2 regions of the Nocardia amikacinitolerans genome follow, and region 2 is predicted to be linked to the other one. Evidence: riboswitches for the same ligand, from Rfam matches in the RefSeq annotation. Region 2 holds a riboswitch; the other holds the start of a gene.

Region 1 (4,516 bases), on a different contig from region 2:
CCCGAACACGTGCACCTCGACGGCCTTGTTCTGCTTGAGACCCTCATAGACGTTCGGCGGGATCTCGGTCGGCAGCAGCTCGTCACCGGTCTTGGCCAGCACGCGCGCCACGTCCAGCGCCACGTTGCCGACACCGAGCACCGCGACCTTCTCCGCGTCCAACGGCCACGAACGCGACACGTCCGGGTGCCCGTCGTACCAGGACACGAAGTCCGCCGCGCCGTAGGAACCGTCCAGGTCGATGCCAGGGATCGGCAGCGCGCGGTCGGCGTTGGCGCCGGTGGAGAAGATCACCGCGTCGTAGAAGCGACGCAGGTCGTCGAGGGTGATGTCGGTGCCGTAGTCGATGTTGCCGAGCAGGCGCACCTGCTCCTTGTCGAGCACCTTGTGCAGGGCGGTGATGATGCCCTTGATCCGCGGATGGTCCGGCGCGACGCCGTAGCGGATCAACCCGAACGGCGCGGGCATGCGCTCGTACAGGTCGATGCTCACCTCGGCATCGGACTTCATCAACGCGTCGGCGGCGTAGATCCCGGCCGGTCCTGCGCCCACGATCGCGATGCGGAGCGGGCGAGTCGCTGCACTCTGTTCGGTCATCTCTTACGCGCACCCTTATGGTCGAAACGTTCAATGGCGTCCGTCTTAGCTTAGGCTAAGTTGACGGACCGCTTGTTTGCACCCGGCGCCACGAACTCTGGTGATGCTGGCTCGTGGCTCTCACGGCCCCCAGATCGCTACGACGGTGAGCTGCCATATGGCTATGGCAGCAGGTCTCAATCTCGCGATTCTATCGGTGCTGCCGGTTGTCGCCCGCGCCGGTGCGGTGAACTGGGTGGATGCCCGCCGCCGCGGGCTCGGTGCCGGACGGGCCCGCTTCCCACGATAGCCGCGCGAAACGGGCAGGCGCTTCGCGTGCGGGGGCCGGGCGTCGGATACCCCCGCCGACCAGGGATGATCGATGCATGACCGAGCAGAAGTCCCCCGACGAAGGCGAACCGATCGAGGTCGATCAGACCGACAAGCGCTCCCTCGCGCCGTTCCTTGCCGCGGCCGCGCTGGCCGTCGTCGTGCTGGTGGCCATTGGGCTCGGCGGCGTGCTGTCGCCCGCTGAGAAAAATGTCACAGAGGCCGAGAAGATCGCCGGCGCCGTCGGCAACTTCGTCGAGGGCGCCAACAACACCGACATGGTGCCGCCACCGGGCACCGGCTGCCCCGATTTCGACCCCGCCAAGTCGCCGTTGGCCGGGCAGGAAGGCACCGGTAAGGCAATCGAACTCATAGCCGTCACCGATCAGACCCTCAACGGCGACCGGGCCAAGGCCACGGTGACCACCAAGGTCGACGGCAAGGAGTACACCGCGACCTGGAACCTCACCCGGACGGACGACAAATGGCTCGTCTGCAATGTTTGACACGGTGACCTCGGTGCAGGCAATCTCAGTCCCTAGGTCATGAGAACCAGCGCCAAGCCCCGGCTCAGCTGGTCGGCAACCCTCCTCCGCGGTGGGGTGCTCCGGGTGACGACCTGGCCGCGCACCGAACCAGGTGCGGCAAGTGCGGATTCACAGGAGGTTCGAGATGACTTACGCCGGTGACATCACCCCGCAGCAGGCGTGGGAGGTGTTGCGCGACAATCCCGCCGCCGTCTTGGTGGACGTGCGCACCGAGGCGGAATGGCGCTTCGTCGGAGTGCCCGACACCAGTTCGATCGAGCGACCCACCGTGCTGATCGAGTGGGTCGACGGCAACGGCGCGCCCAACCCGCAGTTCACCGAGCAGCTGAGCAAGGCGCTGGAGGGTCGCGACCCCGAGGCGCCCGTCGTCTTCCTGTGTCGCTCCGGCCAGCGTTCCGCGCACGCGGCGACCGTCGCCACCCGGCTCGGCATCGAGCCCTCCTACAACGTGATCGAGGGCTTCGAGGGCTCGCTCGACGCGTCCGGCCATCGCGGCGCCACCGGCTGGCGTGCCACCGGCCTGCCGTGGAGGCAGTCGTGATCACCGGCGGCGCGTTCGACAAGCCGCTGCCCGAGGGCGTCGGCCCTGCCACCCTCGGGGTGCGCGGCGGCCTGCGTCGCTCCGGTTTCGAGGAGACCGCCGAGGCCCTGTATCTCACCTCCGGCTTCGTCTACGAGAGCGCGGAGGCGGCCGAGGCGGCGTTCACCGGCGAGGTGGAGCACTTCGTCTACTCCCGCTACGGCAACCCGACGGTCGCCATGTTCGAGGAGCGGATCCGGCTGCTCGACGGCGCCGAGGCGGCGTTCGCGACCGCCAGTGGCATGTCGGCGGTGTTCACGGCGCTCGGCGCGCTGCTCGGCGCGGGCGATCGGTTGGTCGCCGCGCGCAGCCTGTTCGGCTCCTGCTTCGTGGTGTGCAACGAGATCCTGCCGCGCTGGGGCGTGGAGACGGTGTTCGTCGACGGTGAAGACCTCGACCAGTGGGAGCAGGCGCTCTCGGTGCCGACCACGGCGGTGTTCTTCGAGACCCCGGCCAACCCGATGCAGACGCTCGTCGACGTGCGCCGGGTGACCGAGCTCGCGCATGCCGCGGGCGCGAAAGTCGTGCTGGACAACGTCTTCGCGACGCCGCTGTTGCAGAAGGGCTTCGAGCTCGGCGCCGACGTCATCGTCTACTCGGGCACCAAGCACATCGACGGCCAGGGCCGCGTCCTCGGCGGCGCGATCCTCGGTTCCCAGGAGTACATCGACGGTCCGGTGAAGACGCTCATGCGCCACACCGGTCCCGCGCTGAGCCCGTTCAACGCGTGGACCCTGCTCAAGGGTCTGGAGACGATGCCGCTGCGGGTGCGCCACAGCACCGAATCGGCGCTGCGGATCGCGCGTTTCCTGGAGACCAACAAGTCGGTCAGCTGGGTGAAATACCCGTTCCTGGAATCGCATCCGCAGTACGACCTGGCCCGCAGCCAGATGTCCGGCGGCGGCACGGTGGTCACCTTCGAGTTGAACGCCCCGGCCGACGAAGCCAAGAAGCGAGCCTTCGAGGTGCTGAACAGGCTGCGGATCGTCGACATCTCCAACAACCTCGGCGACTCCAAAACCCTGATCACCCACCCGGCCACGACGACCCACCGCGCCATGGGCCCGGAGGGTCGCGCCACCATCGGCCTGTCCGACGGGGTCGTGCGCATCTCCGTCGGCCTCGAGGACGTGGAAGATCTGCTCGCCGATCTTGATCACGCCTTGAGCTAGACCCGGCCTCGCTAGTCCGCACAGCGACGACAACGCTGTGCGGAGTGGCGAAAAGGACTACGGCACGAACACTTCCGCATTAGCCGGGATGGAGGGGCCGTCGGTGCGGACGGTGAGCTGAACCCGTCCGGGACCGGTGTCCGCGACGATGGTGGTAGGGCCGAGACGCTGCCACCCCGGGACGAACCGGCTGACGCTGCCCCGCTGTCCGGTGTCCACGTTGTGCCAGTCGACCACCGCGGTGGCGTCGCAAGCGAGCAACTGCGGACCCCATGTCCCGATCGGCGAGAATCCCGGGATTACGCGCACGACGACCGCGTGTGCCGCACCTGGAGCCTCGGAGTATTGGTAGAGCGGGCCATCGAAGGCGGTGCCGCCGACGGAGAACATACCGACGCACGCACCGTTGCCGAGCGCGAAGACCGGGGCGAGATTGAAACTGTTCTGCGCGCACGAGCGAGGCTCGACATTCGACCACCCGAGCTGACAGGGACCGGGGTCGGCTTGGGCGGGCGCTGCGGCGACGGCCAAACCCGCGCCGAAGAGGGCGGTGGCCGCCAGATAGCTGATCGTGCGCTTCATGCGCGTACTCCGTTCATTCGATGGACGGTGGTCTACGAGCTGTGTTGCGATACCGGCGCTTTCGATCATGCCGGGGTTCGTCGGCGACCGACTGGAGCCGCCACTGCATCAGTCGGTCGAGCGACCAATTCCGTTACCTGCCACCTCGCCTTCGAGCCGACACACACCTTGCCGACACACACCTTCGGCCCACCCGCACTGATCCCGCCGTCCCTGTCCCCGCCTAAGGAAACCGTTCGATCATGGCCCCTTGGCACACCCGCCCGGCCCTGATCCACTAGCCCCTGTGGACAAGTCCCCGCCTGGGGAAAACCTTGCTGCCACACACTTTTTATACGCCTCACACAGGCGGTGGCTATGTGAGACGTGCACAGGCTATGTGGCGGCATCAGATTCGCTCCGCCGGTGTCCAGGTGCCGAGGCGGTGGGCGGGGGTAATTGTTGCGGCGCGCGTGAGGCGGGCCAGCCATGGCGCGGGGTTGTCGAGGTCGTTCCAGGTCCAGCGGACGACGATCCAGCCGAGGGCGCGCAACTCGTCCTCGCGGGCCTTTTCGGCGATGACTACTTCCTCAGGCGTGCGCGAGCCACGCAGGGCCGCAGCGTATTTCACGAGGCCGTCGAATTCGCCGATGACGCCGAGTTCGGGAAAGAGGAAGTCGACGCGGCCGATGAATCGCCCGGTCGGGGATTCGAGGACGGCTTGCGGTTCCGGGCTCGGCAGGCGCGCG
Region 2 (4,516 bases):
GGTGCAGCGCGACCGCCTGCATGCCGACGAACAGCGGCCCCATGCCGAGCGCGATCAGCAACTGGGCGGGCAGCACACCGGCGGCATAGCTGTCGCCGTAGCTCAGCTGCGCCAGCCAGAGCAGCCCGACAACACCGAGCGCGGCGCCCGCGACCATCAGCGGACGCGGTCCGAGCTTGGGCAGCAGTGCGCTGGTGACGCCCGCCGACACCGCGATGCCCACCGGGAACGGCAGGAACGCGACGCCCGCCTTCAGCGGCGAGTAGCCGAGCGTGACCTGGAAGTAGAAGGAGAGGAACAGGAACATCGCGAACATCGCGATGGGGATCAGCAGCGCGGCGAGCAGCGCGCCACCTCGGTTGCTCTCCCCCGGAATGCGCAGGGGCAACAGCGGATTCGACGAACGACGCTCGATGACGACGAACGCGACGAGCAGCGCGAGCCCGGCGACGAGCAGCGCGAGGGTTCCGCCCGAGGTCCAGCCGTGATCGGCGGCGCGGCTGAAGCCGTACACGATGGCGATCAGACCCGCCGTCACGGTGACGGCACCGGGCACGTCGTAGCCGCCGGTCCGCGGCGCGGGCACGTCCTTGATGACGAACGCGAGCGCGCCGACGAACGCGAGAATCGCGATGGGGGTGTTGACCAGCAGGGTCCACCGCCATGACGCGTACTCGGTGAGCGCGCCGCCCGCGATCAGGCCGATCGCGGCGCCGCCCGCGGAGATGCCCGCGAACACCGCGAAGGCGCGGGCCCGCTCCTTCGCCTCGGTGAACGTCACCGAGACCAGCGCGAGCGCGGCGGGTGCGAGCAGCGCGGCGAACGCGCCCTGCAGGCCGCGGCCCGCGAAGAGCTGGGCGCCGTTCTGCGCTAGACCCGCGAGCGCCGAGGCGGCCGCGAAGCCGATCAGGCCGACCAGGAAGATCCGGCGGCGGCCGAGGTAGTCGGCGAGGCGGCCGCCGAGCAGCAGCAGGCCGCCGAAGATCAGCGTGTACGCCGTGAGGGCCCACTGCTTGTCGCCCTCGCTGATGCCGAGGTCACGCTGCGCGAACGGCAGCGCGATCGTCACGATGGTCGCGTCGAGGACCACCATCAGCTGGGCAAGGCCGATCACGCCGAGCGCCAGCCAGCGGGCCGAGTCGCGCCGGTCGTCCGGCGCGTGCACCGCTGTCGATATCTCGCTCACTTTGTCTCCTCGTCGTCGGAAGTGCGCGTTAGGGCAATCCTGTCACTGTCCGACATTTGGCGTCAATAGAAAAATGTCGCAGTCAGACATTTGCCATGTTGCGACAGTTGAGCGAGTGTCTGAGTTACAGTGGGGAGATGCTCGACTCATCGACGCCGGCGGGCACGAACGCGGCCGAGAACGCCGCCGCGACCGGGAACAGCACCGGCCGCGCGGCCTCGGGGAGCGTCGCGTCCGCCAACCAGGAAAACCCGGTGTCCTCGACGCGAGAAGGCGCCGTGACCTCGAGGCGAGAAGACGCGGCACCTCTGGGCCTACGCGAGCGCAAGAAGCAGCAGACGAGGCAGCGCATCATGAACATCGCGCTCGAGCTGTGCGACAAGCAGGGCTTCGACGCGACGACGGTCGAGCAGATCGCGAACGCGGCCGACGTCTCGCCGCGCACCGTCAACCGGTATTTCGAGACGAAAGAGGACATCGTCCTCGCGCCCATCCTCGACTTCGGCCAAATGGTTGCCGAGAAGTTGCGAGAAGAGCCGCTCGGCGGCAACGAACTGCGCGCGCTGTGCAACGCCTATCTCCGGGTGATCGATGACGCGGCGAGCGAGAACTCGGCCGTATCGTTCTGCAGGTTCCAGCAGATGCAGCGAGTCGCGCGTGACAGCCCTTCGGTCAACAGCCGCGCGCTGGAGTTCGCCGACAGCAAGTCCGATGCCATCACCGCGGTGCTCGCCGAACGTCTCGGCACCACGCAAGGGGCGCTGAGCGTGCGATTGCTCGTCTCCACCTGGCAGATGCTGTGTCATCTCGCGATGGACGTGCACGGCGAGCTGATCATGGACGGCGATCCGGAGACCGCGGTGCACGCGGCGCGGGCGACGCTGCTCGACGCGTACGCGGAGTTCATGCGGGTCTGCGCGGAACCGGTGACCGAATCGGCGGAGTGAGATCGGCTACGAATTTCGGCCATTGGCCGCCCGCCAGCTACCATGTCCGTCAGGTCATGAGTGCCAGCGCCAAGCCCCGGCTCGCTGGACGGCAACCCTCCAGCAGCGGTGGGGTGCTCCGGGTGATGACCGGGCCCTCGAAGGTCGAGGGCAAGCGCGCTGTCAGGAGGTTCCCGGAAATGTGTTGTCCTGGATAGACCGCATCACCGATCTCGTTAGTTCCGGCGAACAACTCTTGTGGAGCATGACATGACCGACCCCGTAGCGGCCGAGTTCGATCCTGCCCGTTGGTCCTTCGAGACCAAGCAGGTGCATGCGGGCCAAGCCCCCGATCCGAGCACCGGCGCCCGCGCCCTGCCGATCTACCAGACCACCTCCTACGCCTTCCGCGACACCGACCACGCGGCGGCGCTGTTCGGTCTCGCCGAGCCGGGCAACATCTACACCCGCATCATGAACCCGACCCAGGATGTGGTCGAGCAGCGCATCGCCGCCCTGGAAGGCGGTGTCGCCGCGCTGCTGCTGGCCTCCGGGCAGGCCGCGGAGACTTTCGCGATTCTCAATCTCGCCGAGGCTGGCGACCACATCGTGTCCAGCCCGCACCTGTACGGCGGCACCTACAACCTCTTCCACTACTCGCTGCCCAAGCTCGGCATCGAGGTCTCGTTCGTCGAGGACCCGGACGATCTCGAGCAGTGGCGCGCGGCGATCCGGCCCAACACCAAGGCGTTCTTCGGCGAGACAATCGCCAATCCCAGCAGCGCCGTGTTCGACATCCCCGGCATCGCCGAGGTCGCGCACGCCGCGGGAATCCCGCTGATCGTGGACAACACCGTCGCGACCCCGTACCTGATCCAGCCGCTGGCGCACGGCGCCGACATCGTGGTGCACTCCGCCACCAAGTACCTGGGCGGGCACGGCGCGGCCGTCGCCGGTGCGATCGTCGACGGCGGAAAGTTCGACTGGACCGTCCGCGACGACAAGGGTGAGCCGCGCTTCCCCGGCTTCACCACCCCGGACCCGAGCTACAACGGCGTGGTCTTCGCCGACCTCGGCGCGCCCGCCTACGCGCTGAAGGCCCGCGTGCAGCTGCTGCGCGACCTGGGCGCGGCGGTCTCGCCGTTCAACGCGTTCCTGATCGCGCAGGGCATCGAGACGCTGAGCCTGCGCGTCGAGCGCCACGTCGCCAACGCGCAGGCGGTCGCGGAATTCCTGACGCAGCATCCGGCCGTCGAAGCGGTCCATTACGCGGGACTGCCCGGCTCGCCTTGGCACGAGCGGGCCAAGCGGCTCGCGCCGAGGGGGACCGGCGCGATCGTCTCGTTCGAGCTGCGCGGCGGCGTCGACGCGGGCAAGAAGTTCGTGGACGCGTTAGTCCTGCACAGCCACGTCGCTAACATCGGGGACGTGCGTTCTCTGGTGATCCATCCGGCCTCCACGACGCACTCCCAACTGACACCCGAGCAACAGCTCGCCTCCGGCGTCACCCCGGGACTGGTCCGCCTCGCCGTGGGCATCGAGGGAATCGACGACATTCTGGCCGATCTGCGCGCCGGATTCACGGCGGCGACGACGTGACCGTGAGCACCGAGCAGAGCATCGAGTCCGGCGTCGGCCTGCTGCCGCCGCCGGACGGTCGGCCCGGCGTCATCGCGATCGGGGACGTGCGGCTGGAAAGCGGCGCGGTGATTCCGGACGTGCACCTCGCCGTGCAGCGGTGGGGCGAGCTCTCCCCCGCCCTGGACAATGTGGTGCTCGTCGAGCACGCTCTGACCGGTGATTCGCACGTCGTCGGCACGCCCGACGACATCCACTCCCAGCCCGGCTGGTGGGAGGGCATGGTCGGCCCGGGCGCGCCGGTGGACACCGACGAATGGTGTGTGATCGCGACCAACGTGCTCGGCGGCTGTAAGGGCAGCACCGGGCCGTCGTCGCTCGCGCCGGACGGCAAGCCGTGGGGTTCGCGTTTCCCGGAGATCTCCATCCGCGATCAGGTGAGCGCCGAGGCCGCGCTGCTGGATCTGCTCGGCATCGAGCGGCTCGCCGCTGTGGTCGGCGGATCGATGGGCGGCATGCGGGTGCTGGAGTGGATGATCGGCGCGCCCGAACGGGTGGCCGCGGCGCTGGTGCTGGCCGTCGGCGCGCGCGCCACCGCCGACCAGATCGGCACCCAGACCACCCAGATCGCCGCCATCAAGGCCGACCCGGACTGGCAGGGCGGCGACTATCACGACACCGATCGCGCGCCGATGACCGGCATGGGTATCGCGCGCCGCATCGCACACCTCACCTACCGCACCGAGGGCGAACTCGACCACCGCTTCGAGAACCACGCGCAGGGTTCCGAGGATCCGTGGAACGGCGGCCGCTACGCGGTGCAGAG

Evidence for each region. A riboswitch is a leader RNA that binds a small molecule or an ion and turns the genes downstream of it on or off. The one in region 2 is predicted to bind S-adenosylmethionine.
Region 1: it holds a riboswitch for S-adenosylmethionine, as region 2 does, so the genes downstream of both, CRP45_RS22030 (rhodanese-like domain-containing protein) here and CRP45_RS23705 (bifunctional o-acetylhomoserine/o-acetylserine sulfhydrylase) in region 2, are expected to answer to the same signal.

The regions. Positions count from the first base shown of each region.
Region 1 is NZ_OBEG01000004.1:808,855-813,370, reverse strand. It holds partial or broken gene CRP45_RS22040 (FAD-dependent oxidoreductase) at 1-597, opposite strand, end outside; gene CRP45_RS22035 (Rv0361 family membrane protein) at 963-1,412, shown strand; SAM riboswitch class IV at 1,448-1,563, shown strand; gene CRP45_RS22030 (rhodanese-like domain-containing protein) at 1,579-1,995, shown strand; gene CRP45_RS22025 (O-succinylhomoserine sulfhydrylase) at 1,992-3,206, shown strand; gene CRP45_RS34710 (hypothetical protein) at 3,264-3,788, opposite strand; gene CRP45_RS22015 (hypothetical protein) at 4,177-4,516, opposite strand, start outside.
Region 2 is NZ_OBEG01000005.1:458,802-463,317, reverse strand. It holds gene CRP45_RS23715 (MFS transporter) at 1-1,186, opposite strand, end outside; gene CRP45_RS23710 (TetR/AcrR family transcriptional regulator) at 1,324-2,133, shown strand; SAM riboswitch class IV at 2,186-2,296, shown strand; gene CRP45_RS23705 (bifunctional o-acetylhomoserine/o-acetylserine sulfhydrylase) at 2,383-3,711, shown strand; gene metX (homoserine O-acetyltransferase MetX) at 3,708-4,516, shown strand, end outside.